Regions from separate parts of the Aeribacillus composti genome, predicted to be linked through region 2. Evidence: riboswitches for the same ligand, from Rfam matches in the RefSeq annotation. Region 2 holds a riboswitch; each other region holds the start of a gene.

The links. A riboswitch is a leader RNA that binds a small molecule or an ion and turns the genes downstream of it on or off. The one in region 2 is predicted to bind S-adenosylmethionine.
Region 1: it holds a riboswitch for S-adenosylmethionine, as region 2 does, so the genes downstream of both, RI196_RS05310 (bifunctional homocysteine S-methyltransferase/methylenetetrahydrofolate reductase) here and metK (methionine adenosyltransferase) in region 2, are expected to answer to the same signal.
Region 3: it holds a riboswitch for S-adenosylmethionine, as region 2 does, so the genes downstream of both, RI196_RS05660 (methionine biosynthesis PLP-dependent protein) here and metK (methionine adenosyltransferase) in region 2, are expected to answer to the same signal.

What each region holds. Positions count from the first base shown of each region.
Region 1 covers NZ_CP134501.1:1,051,973-1,056,086, reverse strand. The annotation lists gene RI196_RS05325 (DUF3941 domain-containing protein) at 1-45, shown strand, start outside; gene RI196_RS05320 (HPr family phosphocarrier protein) at 389-667, shown strand; gene RI196_RS05315 (YajQ family cyclic di-GMP-binding protein) at 812-1,303, shown strand; SAM riboswitch class I at 1,405-1,526, shown strand; gene RI196_RS05310 (bifunctional homocysteine S-methyltransferase/methylenetetrahydrofolate reductase) at 1,635-3,494, shown strand; gene metH (methionine synthase) at 3,487-4,114, shown strand, end outside.
Region 2 covers NZ_CP134501.1:950,903-955,016, forward strand. The annotation lists gene pckA (phosphoenolpyruvate carboxykinase (ATP)) at 1-923, opposite strand, end outside; SAM riboswitch class I at 1,192-1,383, shown strand; gene metK (methionine adenosyltransferase) at 1,591-2,796, shown strand; gene RI196_RS04855 (phosphatase PAP2 family protein) at 2,845-3,375, opposite strand; gene RI196_RS04860 (gamma carbonic anhydrase) at 3,547-4,074, opposite strand.
Region 3 covers NZ_CP134501.1:1,118,438-1,122,551, forward strand. The annotation lists gene RI196_RS05655 (aliphatic sulfonate ABC transporter substrate-binding protein) at 1-155, shown strand, start outside; SAM riboswitch class I at 1,493-1,630, shown strand; gene RI196_RS05660 (methionine biosynthesis PLP-dependent protein) at 1,747-2,862, shown strand; gene metC (cystathionine beta-lyase) at 2,855-4,018, shown strand.

The DNA.
Region 1 (4,114 bases), 100 kb from region 2:
GAGCTTGGAAAACGGCAATACTCAAAGAAAACGGATCATTTATAATGCCCGCCTGTCGGGCTTTTTCTTTTTTTGAAATATCTCTAAAGGCGAGTCTTCCACCTCTTCTATCCGGACGTTCTGAAAGAAAAAGACGCTTTCTTATCTTACAGTATGCATCTTTTCTCTAGCTTTTGTTTTCATTTTTGTCTAATAAAACATGGGGCGGGGCAATAACTTTCAATTTGATTAGACCATTCATTTCATTAAAAAACAGAGAAATCCAGAACGTTTCCATATTCGAAAGCGGAGGTCATTTTTTTATATGTAAGAGGAAATGACAAACATGTGGGAATCTATCCTTTATTAATGTAAGATATTGTAAAATAAGTATACAAGAGGTGGCACAATGAAGAAACATGAAATTTCCGTGTATCTTACAAAAGAGATGGAGCCGGAATATGTCATTTCCCTTGTCCATGAAGCGATTAAATTTAACAGCTACATTTTATTCCAAACAAAAAAGCTCCAATTAAATGCGAAAAGCGTTTTAAGCATGCTCGGTTTTTCCGCCTTTTTAGAAGGTCATGTAGTCATCAGCGCTGAAGGAGAAGATTCGCTCGAAGCAGTAAAAAACTTACAAGACTTTCTTTCCCCTAAATGTTCTAAAGCGACATCTTTAGCTTAATTGCATTTAAGCAGATATTAATTTCCTTGCCGTTGCTTTAAGTAACGGTTTTTTCATTTAATTTGCGAGGAACCCCTAAAAGAGTTGTTCAACTGAACGACATTCACTATAATGAATGTAAATAACGTTATTGGAGGTAAAAAGTTGGCTAAGGAGAATTCATTTGACATCGTCTCAAAAGTGGATATTGCCGAAGTGAACAATTCCATTCAAATGGCGAAAAAAGAAATTGTAAACAGATATGATTTCAAAGGATCTAAAAGCGATATATCCCTAGAAAAAGATGAGCTTGTGCTAATCTCTGACGATGAATATAAGCTGAATCAACTAAAAGATGTATTAGTAAGCAAAATGATTAAACGCGGTGTCGCAACCAAGAATATTCAGTACGGGAAAATCGAAAAGGCTTCAGGAGGCACTGTCAGACAAAGAGCCAAACTTGTCAACGGAATTGACAAAGAAAACGGGAAAAAGATCAATGCGCTGATCAAAAATACCGGGCTAAAAGTAAAAAGCCAAATTCAAGACGACCAAGTCCGGGTAAGCGGCAAAAGCAAGGACGATTTGCAAAAAGTGATTGCAGCTGTGAAAAGCGCCGACTTGCCGATCGACGTACAATTTATTAATTTTCGCTAGCTTTGCCCTGTTCACAAAATTGAAATTTTATATTGATTATTTTGATAAAATTCGTTAAATTAGGATTAATCCGTTGTTTTAAAATTTCATACGGTAAAGCGTTCTTATCAAGAGAAGCGGAGGGACTGGCCCGATGAACCTTCAGCAACCGGATTACCCAAAAACTTTGGGTACCAAGGTGCTAAATCCAGCGATGCGTAAATTTGCGCTCGGAAGATAAGAAGAAGGGGAAAATGTTCAAGAAAAAGTCTTCTTCTTAGAAGGCTTTTCTTTTTTATATAGGTGTTCGCCTCCTTGCAGGCGCCTATTTCATTTGATTGGAGGACTTTTTATGGGGCTTTTACAAGATTTACAGAATCATATATTAATTGCCGACGGAGCAATGGGGACTCTACTATACTCATTCGGAATAGACAGATGCTTTGATGAGCTAAACGTTTCAAAACCGGAAGAAATAGAACGGATTCATTCAGCCTATTTAGACGCAGGCGCAACTGTTATTCAAACAAATACATACGGCGCCAATCGCATAAAGCTTGCCAGATATGGGCTGGAAGATGATATAAAGATCATCAACCAAAAAGGGGTTGAACTTGCAAAGAGGGCGTTACAAAAAGCGGAAAACAAAGGGTATGTCATCGGAACAATCGGCGGCATCCGTTCGTTTCAAAAAAGCGCCTTCACGCTATCTGACATTGCCGAAAATTTTCGTGAGCAGCTTCATGTCCTTTTATCCGAAAACGTAGATGGCATTATTTTAGAAACCTATTACGACTTGGAAGAACTGAAAACCGTTTTGCAAATAGCTAGAAAAGAAACGGATTTGCCCATTATCACAAATGTTTCTTTGCACGAACAAGGCGTCTTTCAAAATGGAACAAGATTGGCAGACGGTTTGAAAATGCTTGAAGAACTTGGTGCAGATATTGTCGGCCTCAATTGCCGTTTAGGCCCTTATCATATGCTGCAATCTCTGGAAGAAGTGCCGCTGTTTGAACATGCCTTTTTATCCGCTTTTCCAAACGGCAGCCTGCCAAGGTATGAAAACGGAAGATTAGTTTATGAATCAGATGAACACTATTTTTATGAAGCGGCTCTTCAATTCCGAAAACAAGGTGTCCGGCTTCTCGGCGGATGCTGCGGAACCGCGCCGAAACATATTCGGGCAATGGCTGAAGCTGTATCAAACCTCCCTCCTGTCACAGAGAAAGAAGTAAAAGAACGAAATGTTCCAATTCATGTTTTACCTATGAAAGAAAGTCAAGAAACTCCTCTCCCAGATATTGCAAAAAACAGACGCTCAGTGATTGTAGAATTGGACCCGCCGAAAACGCTCGGCTTGGAAAAATTTTTAACAGGAGCAAAAGCGTTGAAAAAAGCGGGGATTGATGCAATTACGCTTGCGGATAATTCCCTTGCTACACCAAGAATCAGCAATGTTGCTTGCGCAAATATTGTGAAAAGCCGTTTCCAGCTTCGCCCGCTCGTTCATTTAACATGTCGTGACAGAAATTTAATCGGCATTCAATCCCATTTAATGGGGCTGCATACGCTTGGCCTGCACGATATTTTAGCGGTCACCGGCGACCCGTCCAAAATCGGTGATTTTCCGGGTGCAACCTCTGTCTATGATTTATCATCGTTTGATTTAATCAGCTTAATTAAGCAATTTAATGAAGGTTTGTCATACTCCGGAAAATCACTTGGTCAAAAAACAAACTTTACTGTAGCCGCCGCCTTCAATCCGAACGTAAGACATCTTGATCGCGCAGTTCAGAGGCTTGAGAAAAAAATCAGCTGTGGAGCCGATTATTTTATTACGCAGCCGCTCTACTCGGAGAAGCTGATCGAAGAAGTATATGAAGCAACAAAACATCTGAATGTTCCGATATATCTCGGGATTATGCCGTTAATAAGCAGCCGCAATGCTGAATTTATTCATAACGAAGTGCCAGGCATTAAATTGTCTGATTCGATTCGCGAACAGATGCAAAAAGCAGGCAATGATAAAGAAAAGGGAAAACGAGAAGGACTTGCCATTGCAAAATCGCTTATTGACGCAGCATTTGACCTGTTTAACGGCATTTACTTAATCACTCCGTTTTTGCATTATGAGATGACAGTCGAGCTGACGGAATACATTCATGAAAAAGAAAAGGCAAAACGAGAAAGGAAGATTTCCCATGTATAACATAAAGGAACAGCTGGAGAAAAAAATTTTAATACTAGACGGAGCCATGGGAACAATGATTCAAGCTGCAGAATTATCTGCGAAAGATTTTGGCGGTGAAGAATATGAAGGATGCAACGAATATTTAAACATCACTTCCCCTGAAACGATTGTCCGTATTCATGAAGCGTACCTTGAAGCAGGCGCTGATATTATCGAAACAAATACGTTTGGCGGTACAAGCATCGTCCTCGAAGAATATAACTTGGGGCACCTTGCTTTTGAAATAAATAAAAAAGCAGCTGAGATTGCAAAGCGCGCTGCAGAAAAATATTCAACACCGGATTGGCCTCGTTTTGTGGCAGGATCAATGGGGCCAACGACTAAAACGCTCTCCGTTACAGGTGGCGTCACATTCCAACAATTGGCAGAAGCTTATCAAGTTCAAGCGGAAGGACTGTTAGTGGGGGGCGTTGATGTACTTCTCCTTGAGACAAGCCAAGATATGCTCAATGTGAAAGCAGGTTACTTAGGAATTCAACGAGCTTTTCAAAAGCTCAAGAAAGAAGTGCCGATCATTCTGTCCGGAACGATAGAACCGATGGGAACAACTCTCGCCGGTCAAGATATTGAAGCGTTTT
Region 2 (4,114 bases):
GGAATTCGTGTCGATTCATCAACCACAACGTTTTCCAAAACGGAACCGAATCGAATCGCGTTATAAATTTGAGGTTCTTTTTCTTCAGACAAACCGATGCATTTTGCATAACAGCCGCCTTCAATATTAAAAATACCAGATGAAGACCAGCCGTGTTCATCATCACCAATTAATCGGCGTTTTGGATCGGCGGAAAGTGTTGTTTTGCCTGTTCCCGATAAACCGAAAAAGAGCGCGACATCGCCTTCTTGACCGACATTGGCGGAGCAGTGCATTGAAAATATATCTCTTTCTGGAAGCAGGAAGTTCATGACGGAAAAGATAGACTTTTTCATCTCGCCTGCATATTCAGTTCCGCCGATCAGGATTATTCTCTTTTCAAAAGAAATAATGATAAATGCTTCTGAGTTCGTTCCATCCACAGCTGGATCTGCTTTAAAGGAAGGAGCGGAAACAATCGTAAACGGATTTTTATGCTCCTTTAAATCGTCTTGGCTTTTCGGACGGATAAACAGTTGGCGAGCAAATAAATTTTGCCACGCCAATTCATTGACCACTTGAATTGGAAGACGATATTTTTTGTCAGCTCCGGCAAATCCGTTAAAAACATAAATTTCATCTCTATTTTTTAAATATTGTATGACTTTTAAGTACAGTTTTTCAAAAACTTCTGATGAAATTGGCTTGTTGACGGGTCCCCAATCAATTAAATGCTTGACAGAATCTTCTTCAACGATGAATTTATCTTCTGGTGACCGGCCGGTATATTTGCCTGTTGTAACCGAAACTGCACCTGTATTTGTTAAAAAACCTTCTTTCCTAGCTAAAACTTTTTCTACAAGTCGTGCGACTGGTAAATTATGATATGCATTTGGTCCGCTGATCAACGAAGCTAATTCATTTGATACATCTACAATATTCATATACATACCATCCTTTTTTTGCATATTTGAAATGGTTTTATAGAAATAGTATAACACATTCGCAAAAATAATCCATCCTATTTATCGATTTCTGAAAATAATGTTTTTACTATATATTTTGCCTTCATTTTTGGGCATCATACGAATCATGATTGATCAGCTGATACTGAAATAATGGATATCAGATGATTTGGAAAATTACAGAGAAGCTTTATTTATTGTTGACAAGTACTTTTTTGCTCCTGTATGATATACATTTGAACGGATACTCTTATCCCGAGTTGGCGGAGGGACAGGCCCTATGAAGCCCAGCAACCGGCTCGTTGAAAGAAGACAGTAGAATATGGCTTTCAAAATCCCAGTATTCTATGGACATACAACATGATGCGAAAGAATTCCATATTCATAGACGAGCAATGGTGCTAACCTGATGCAAGGTTATATCCTTGAACGATAAGAGTGAAAGGCAATGAAGTTTATAACAACCTTTCCTCTGGCAGGGAAGGTTTTTTCTATGTATAAGAGAAATCTCGTTTAGCCAAGTTTTTCTTATCGTACGAAATATTTTGATATGTTTACAATAGTGGTGAGGGAATGAGTTCCGTGTCAATGACAAGGAGTGTAGCACTCCATAAACATCATTTTAAGTTTGAGGAGGAAGCAGTAAATGACAAAAAAGCGCCGTCTGTTTACATCTGAATCCGTAACGGAAGGGCATCCGGACAAAATTTGCGACCAAATTTCAGATGCGATTTTAGATGCCATTTTAGAAAAAGATCCGAACGCACGTGTAGCTTGCGAAACATCTGTCACCACCGGACTTGTATTAGTCAGTGGAGAAATTACGACAAGCACGTATGTGGATATACCAAAAATTGTGCGAGAAACGGTCAAAGAGATCGGCTATACGAGAGCTAAATACGGTTTTGATGCTGAAACTTGTGCTGTTTTAACATCAATTGATGAGCAATCACCCGATATTGCTGCAGGGGTGGATAAAGCTTTAGAAGCGAGAGAAGGACAAATGACTGATGAAGAAATTGAAGCGATTGGCGCTGGAGATCAAGGGTTAATGTTCGGTTTTGCATGCAATGAAACGAAGGAATTAATGCCTCTCCCGATTTCCATTGCCCATAAGCTTTCACGCCGGCTTACAGAAGTTAGAAAAAGCGAAGAAATTCCTTATTTGCGTCCGGACGGAAAGACGCAAGTTACGGTAGAATATGATGAAAATGAACAGCCGGTTAGAATTGACACAATTGTCATATCGACTCAACACCATCCGGAGGCAACTTTAGAACAAATTAAGCAGGATATTAAAGAAAAAGTAATTGATCCGGTTGCTCCAAAAGAACTGATCGATGAAGAAACAAAATATTTCATCAACCCTACCGGACGTTTCGTTATTGGCGGACCACAAGGAGATGCAGGATTAACGGGACGAAAAATCATTGTCGATACTTACGGAGGCTATGCGCGCCATGGCGGAGGAGCTTTCTCAGGAAAAGATCCGACGAAGGTAGACCGATCTGCAGCTTATGCGGCTCGTTATGTAGCGAAAAATATTGTCGCAGCCGGACTTGCAGACAAATGTGAGGTTCAGCTGGCCTATGCAATTGGTGTAGCGAAACCTGTCTCTATTTCTGTTGATACGTTCGGTACTGGCAAAGTAAGTGAAGATGTTTTAGTTGAATTAATTCGCAATAACTTTGATTTGCGCCCAGCTGGCATTATAAAAATGCTTGACTTGCGCCGCCCGATTTACAAACAGACAGCTGCTTACGGTCATTTCGGACGAAACGATCTAGATTTGCCATGGGAACGCACAGATAAAGCGGAAGCTTTGCGCGAACAAGCTCATCAATATTTGTAAAATAAAAAGGTGTCCAATGCGATGCATGCATTAGACACCTTTTTGCTTTTATGGTCCGAATGCGACAAAACAGATGGTGCCTGCTGAAGCTCCTAGAACTATTCCCGCCAGCACATCTGAAGGGTAGTGTAGGCCAAGAAAAATTCTTGATAGTGCCACACTGAATGCGAGAGGAAGCAAAATCCATGTTAAGGCTGGAAAAAAGAGCAAAAATGGTGTTGCCACTGAAAATACAGCTGTCGTATGTCCAGAAGGAAATGAATGGTCAGTTAACGGATTTTCTAACACTTTTGTTTCAAATAATGTAAGATAAGGCCGTCTGCGTGGATAAATTCTTTTCACAATGAAAACCGGAATATGACTGAAAAAAAGTGCAGCTGAACTTGCCAAGGCAACAGTTTTTACAGGTTCATTAAAAAATAACATCAGCATTAAACATGTTGCAATTGAAAAAACAGCCCCTCCTAAATGAGTAATATACCGAAAATAAACATTCAGTCCTTTTCGTTCAAAATGCGAATTAATCAGTTTGAACAACTTGCACTCAAATTGGTAAAGCTGATTCAGCAGTCTGCCCATGTTAAAGTTCCTCTTTTCAAAAAGCAAAAATTCTTAAAAAAATTTTCTCTCATATTTATGTAAACTTCAACAAATCTAATAAAAATTTTACAAAATTTTAAAAATACATGAAGCTGCCCGGTAAAGAATGACATTTGAAAGAGAAAGTTTTAAAATGTTTTTATAAGCAATTTATATGTTGTTCATACGAGCAATATTTTTATAATATTGAGCTTTTTCGATATACTCGCGACGGATGCGTTCCATATCTTGAAGATCTTCTTCTGTTAATTCTCTAATCACTTTGGCGGGTCTTCCGAATGCTAAAGTTTTCTCAGGTATCTTTTTGCCTGGCGGGACAAGACTGCCTGCACCGATAAAAGCGCCTTTTCCGATTTCTGCTCCATCCAGAATAATCGAACCCATTCCAATTAGAGCTCCTTTCCGCACAATCGCACTATGGAGCAGAACTTGATGGCCGACGGTTACATCATCTTCAATAATTAACGGTTTATTTGGGCTCTGGTGCAGACAGCATTGGTCTTGAATATTGACCCGATTTCCAATAATAGTTGGGGCAACGTCACCGCGAATAACCGTCTGAAACCAAATGCTTGATTCATCTCCTATTTGAACATCGCCGGTGATTGTGACAAAATCAGCTATATAAGCCGAATCGCTAATTATAGGTTTTTTGTCTTTATATGGATAAATAACCATGGGAACCATCCTTTTCTTTTTTTCATATTATAACAAATTT
Region 3 (4,114 bases), 170 kb from region 2:
CAGAAATTATCGACAGCGCTTGGGAACGTGTCCGCTATACAACCGAAGTGGATGAAAAAGTTCTTCAAGACTTTTCTAACTCTTCTTATGACTTGAAATTTTTAAAAGAAAAACCGGATCTTAAAGGTCTTGTAGATACAAGCTTTTTGAATTAAGTAATAAACCCCCTATACAGAAGCTTTTTGATATTATGCGGCTTCTGGATAGGGGGGTTATTTTGTTGATGTAAATTCAAGATGAAGCAGTTGTTAAAACAGGGCTTATCCCAAAAGTTGTTTATGACTATGCCTGTATATTGGGATTCTGTTGTTGTGAGAGCTTTTTATTCAAATCGCTCGAATAAGCTCCCGTTTTTTCACATTGTTTGGAGCTGTCCAGAAAGTCAAAATCCATTGAAAACGAAAGATCATAAATATTGATATATCAACGTTTCTAAAACATTAAAGGGGCTGTCTAATAAGCCGGAAAATCGACTTATTAGACAGCCCCTATATGAATTTCAATTTCTCCATTTGGGCCGTATTTTTCAAAATCATATGTGTAAGCCCGCTCTAATAAACCAGTTTCTTCTTGCTTCCAAATCTTACTCCAAGTTTTAAAAATGCCTTGTTCGTCCGTTTTATCTACTTGAAAAACTTTATTTTCATGTTCCTCGGGATTTCAATTAAAAGCTTCCCCATTATTTTCTTCAATTGCAATGCTTAATAAATAATCTCCTCTGTAGTCGCTTTCATAATCATAATAAATTCCGTACACATTGTTTTGATGATGTTCCAGTTTTTAGAAAGCGTTTTCTCACATAATTTTGATTTGCCCCATCATTTGCTCGTCATGAAAATTATTGGTTCGTATGCTGTCGATCATATACAGCATCATAAACAGTCTTTCCTTTCCATAATATTGATAAAAAAGAGAAGGCGCATCAGTAAAGAATGTTCAGCATATTTTCCAACGGCACGTTTATGTTCATCTTTTTTGCTTCCCAGCTTCACCTGCAAAACAAATATCGCATCTTCGTTTTCTGTTCAGCTGCTTTATGGAGTACGGGTTCGTTTGACAGAAGTTGGAGAAAAATTTATCAAACGATTAGTTTGCCAATTCAATTGTTTCATTCACTGTTTATTAAATACTCTTAAAATTTTCCAATTCCTCTAAAGAAGATCACCTCGTTCACAATTTTTCTCCAAATACGACAGCTTCCGAATTGGATATTTATATTTTAAAATCTATTAAAATTTGGGAAGCCTCAGGGGAAAATAAAACCACTTTCATTGAAATGATGGAGGATCAAAGGTGATCCATACAAAAAAATTTCCCTTTTGGCTTTCGCAAAAAAACATTTCAAGAATCGACGGATTATTTAAAGAATGTTCTTATTTTTCTTTAGTTTTACTGAAAATAAATCAAAGTTATCGGAATTGTTGGCAGGAAACGTCTTGAATTTTTTTTAAAACTGAGGTAAAGTTATACCTATCAAAAGTTCATATCGGAATTCTTATCGAGAGAGGCGGAGGGAACTGGCCCGAAGAAGTCTCAGCAACCGGTACAAGGACGGCGGCATGATAACCTTTGTACCAAGGTGCTAAATCCAGCAAGCATTTTGCCGTAAGATATGCTTGGAAGATAAGAAGGAGCCAAACAATAAACGCCTTCTTCTTATGAAGAGGGCGTTTTATTTTTAAAGCCTCCTCTACAGGCAATGAAAGCAGCACATTTTTACTAACTAAAAAAGGAGGAAAGTCAAAGATGAATATTGAAACAGTTTTGGCCCAATTAGGAAATCGAAGTGAAGCTCTTACAGGAACAGTAAGCGCCCCCATTTATTTGTCCACAGCCTACCGGCATAAAGGAATAGGTGAATCAACAGGCTATGATTACACTCGGACAAAAAATCCAACGAGAGAGCTTGTCGAGGACGCCATAGCCAAATTGGAGGGAGCCGATCAAGGATTTGCATTTTCTTCCGGAATGGCAGCGATTCAGACGATTATGGCTTTATTTAAAAGTGGAGATGAACTGATCGTTTCAAAAGATTTATATGGCGGGACATACCGCTTGTTTGAAGAAGAGTGGCGCAAATACGGTCTTTCCTTCCACTATGACGATTTTACGTCTCGCGAATATACGGAATCATTAATAAACGAAAATACTAAAGCGATTTTTCTAGAAACGCCCACTAATCCGCTTATGCAGGAAACATCGATTTCCTCGTTGGCGGAATTGGCCCGGAAGCACAATTTGCTGCTGATCGTTGACAATACGTTCTACACACCTGTTTTGCAGCGTCCGATTGAAGAAGGAGCGCATATCGTGATTCACAGCGCAACGAAATATTTAGGCGGTCACAACGATGTCCTTGCCGGCCTGGTCTGTGCAAAAGGGAAAGAAATTTGCGAAAAATTAGCCATGCATCAAAATGCAATTGGTGCGGTATTATCTCCTTTTGATTCGTGGCTGCTGCTTAGAGGAATGAAAACTTTATCATTGAGAATGGCCAAACATCAGGAAAATGCAAGGGAGCTGGCGGCATATTTAAAAGAGCTTCCTGAAATTGATGATGTATTATATCCTGGCAGAGGCGGAATGCTTTCCTTCCGTGTGAAAAAAGAAGAATGGGTCAACCCGTTTTTGCAGAATCTGAAATTAATCTGTTTTGCGGAAAGCCTTGGAGGGGTAGAAAGCTTTATAACGTATCCAGCTACCCAAACACATGCGGACATTCCGGAAGAAATCCGAATTCAAAACGGTGTATGTAACCGGCTTCTCCGTTTTTCTGTAGGGATTGAAAGCGTGGAGGATTTGAAGGAAGATCTCAAGCAGGCATTGCAAGCAGCTGCGAAAGGGGATTTACTAAATGCATGACCAATGGAGCTTTCAAACAAAATTGATTCATAATAAACATAAGGTTGACCCGACAACTGGTGCTGTCAGCGTGGCGATTCAGCAAGCGTCAACGTTTCATCAGCAAACATTGGATGAATCTCCTGAATTTGACTACAGCCGTTCAGGAAATCCAACACGAAAAGCGTTGGAAGAGGCGATTGCCGAACTGGAAGGCGGAGTGAGAGGCTTTGCGTTTGCTTCTGGGATGGCCGCTATATCAACAGCTTTTCTTTTACTTTCTTCCGGTGATCATGTTTTGGTCACTGAAGATGTGTACGGCGGAACATACCGGATCGTTGCCGATGTTTTATCGCGCTTTGGCATTGAATATACGTTTGTCGATATGACGGACCTTGATGCCGTAAAAGCAAATATACGTCCGAACACAAAAGTGATTTACATTGAAACGCCCTCGAATCCGCTGTTAAAAGTGACGGACATTCGAGCAATTGTACAGCTTGCAAAAGAAAACGGCTGTTTAACATTTGTTGATAATACATTTATGACTCCGGCTTTGCAAAGGCCTCTCGATTTAGGGGCCGATATTGTTTTACATAGTGCAACAAAATTTTTGGCAGGTCATAGCGACTGTTTGGCAGGACTGGCAGTTGTGAAAGATGAAAAGCTTGGCGAAGAGCTTTACAAACTTCAAAATGCCTTCGGCGCTGTTCTCGGCCCGCATGATTGCTGGCTTGTATTAAGAGGGTTAAAAACACTTCATGTGCGGCTGGATCAATCCGTCAAAACAGCTTCTCAATTAGCAGAATTTTTGAAAAAGCACCCTGCCATTAAAAAAGTGTACTATCCAGGTCTTCACGATCACCCAGGGTCAGATATTCATTTGCGGCAAAGTGTCAACGGTGGAGCGGTTTTATCGTTTGAACTAGAAGATGAAAAAGCGGTCAAGATTCTTGCTGATCATGTTCAGCTGCCTGTTTTCGCAGTCAGCCTTGGTGCAGTTGAATCGATCTTGTCGTATCCAGCTAAAATGTCCCATGCCGCGATGCCGAAAGAAGAACGGATCAAAAGAGGGATAACCGATGGTCTTCTTCGATTAAGCGTAGGGCTAGAAAATTTTGAAGACTTAAAAAATGATTTGGAGTCTGGTCTTTCTACTGTTTTGGCCTATCAATAAATTTTTTCTTACCTTAATAGAAGACAGGGAGATGTCGAATACCGACAATTCCTGTCTTTTTTTTATGTTGATAATCTAGCTGACATATTATCCCAC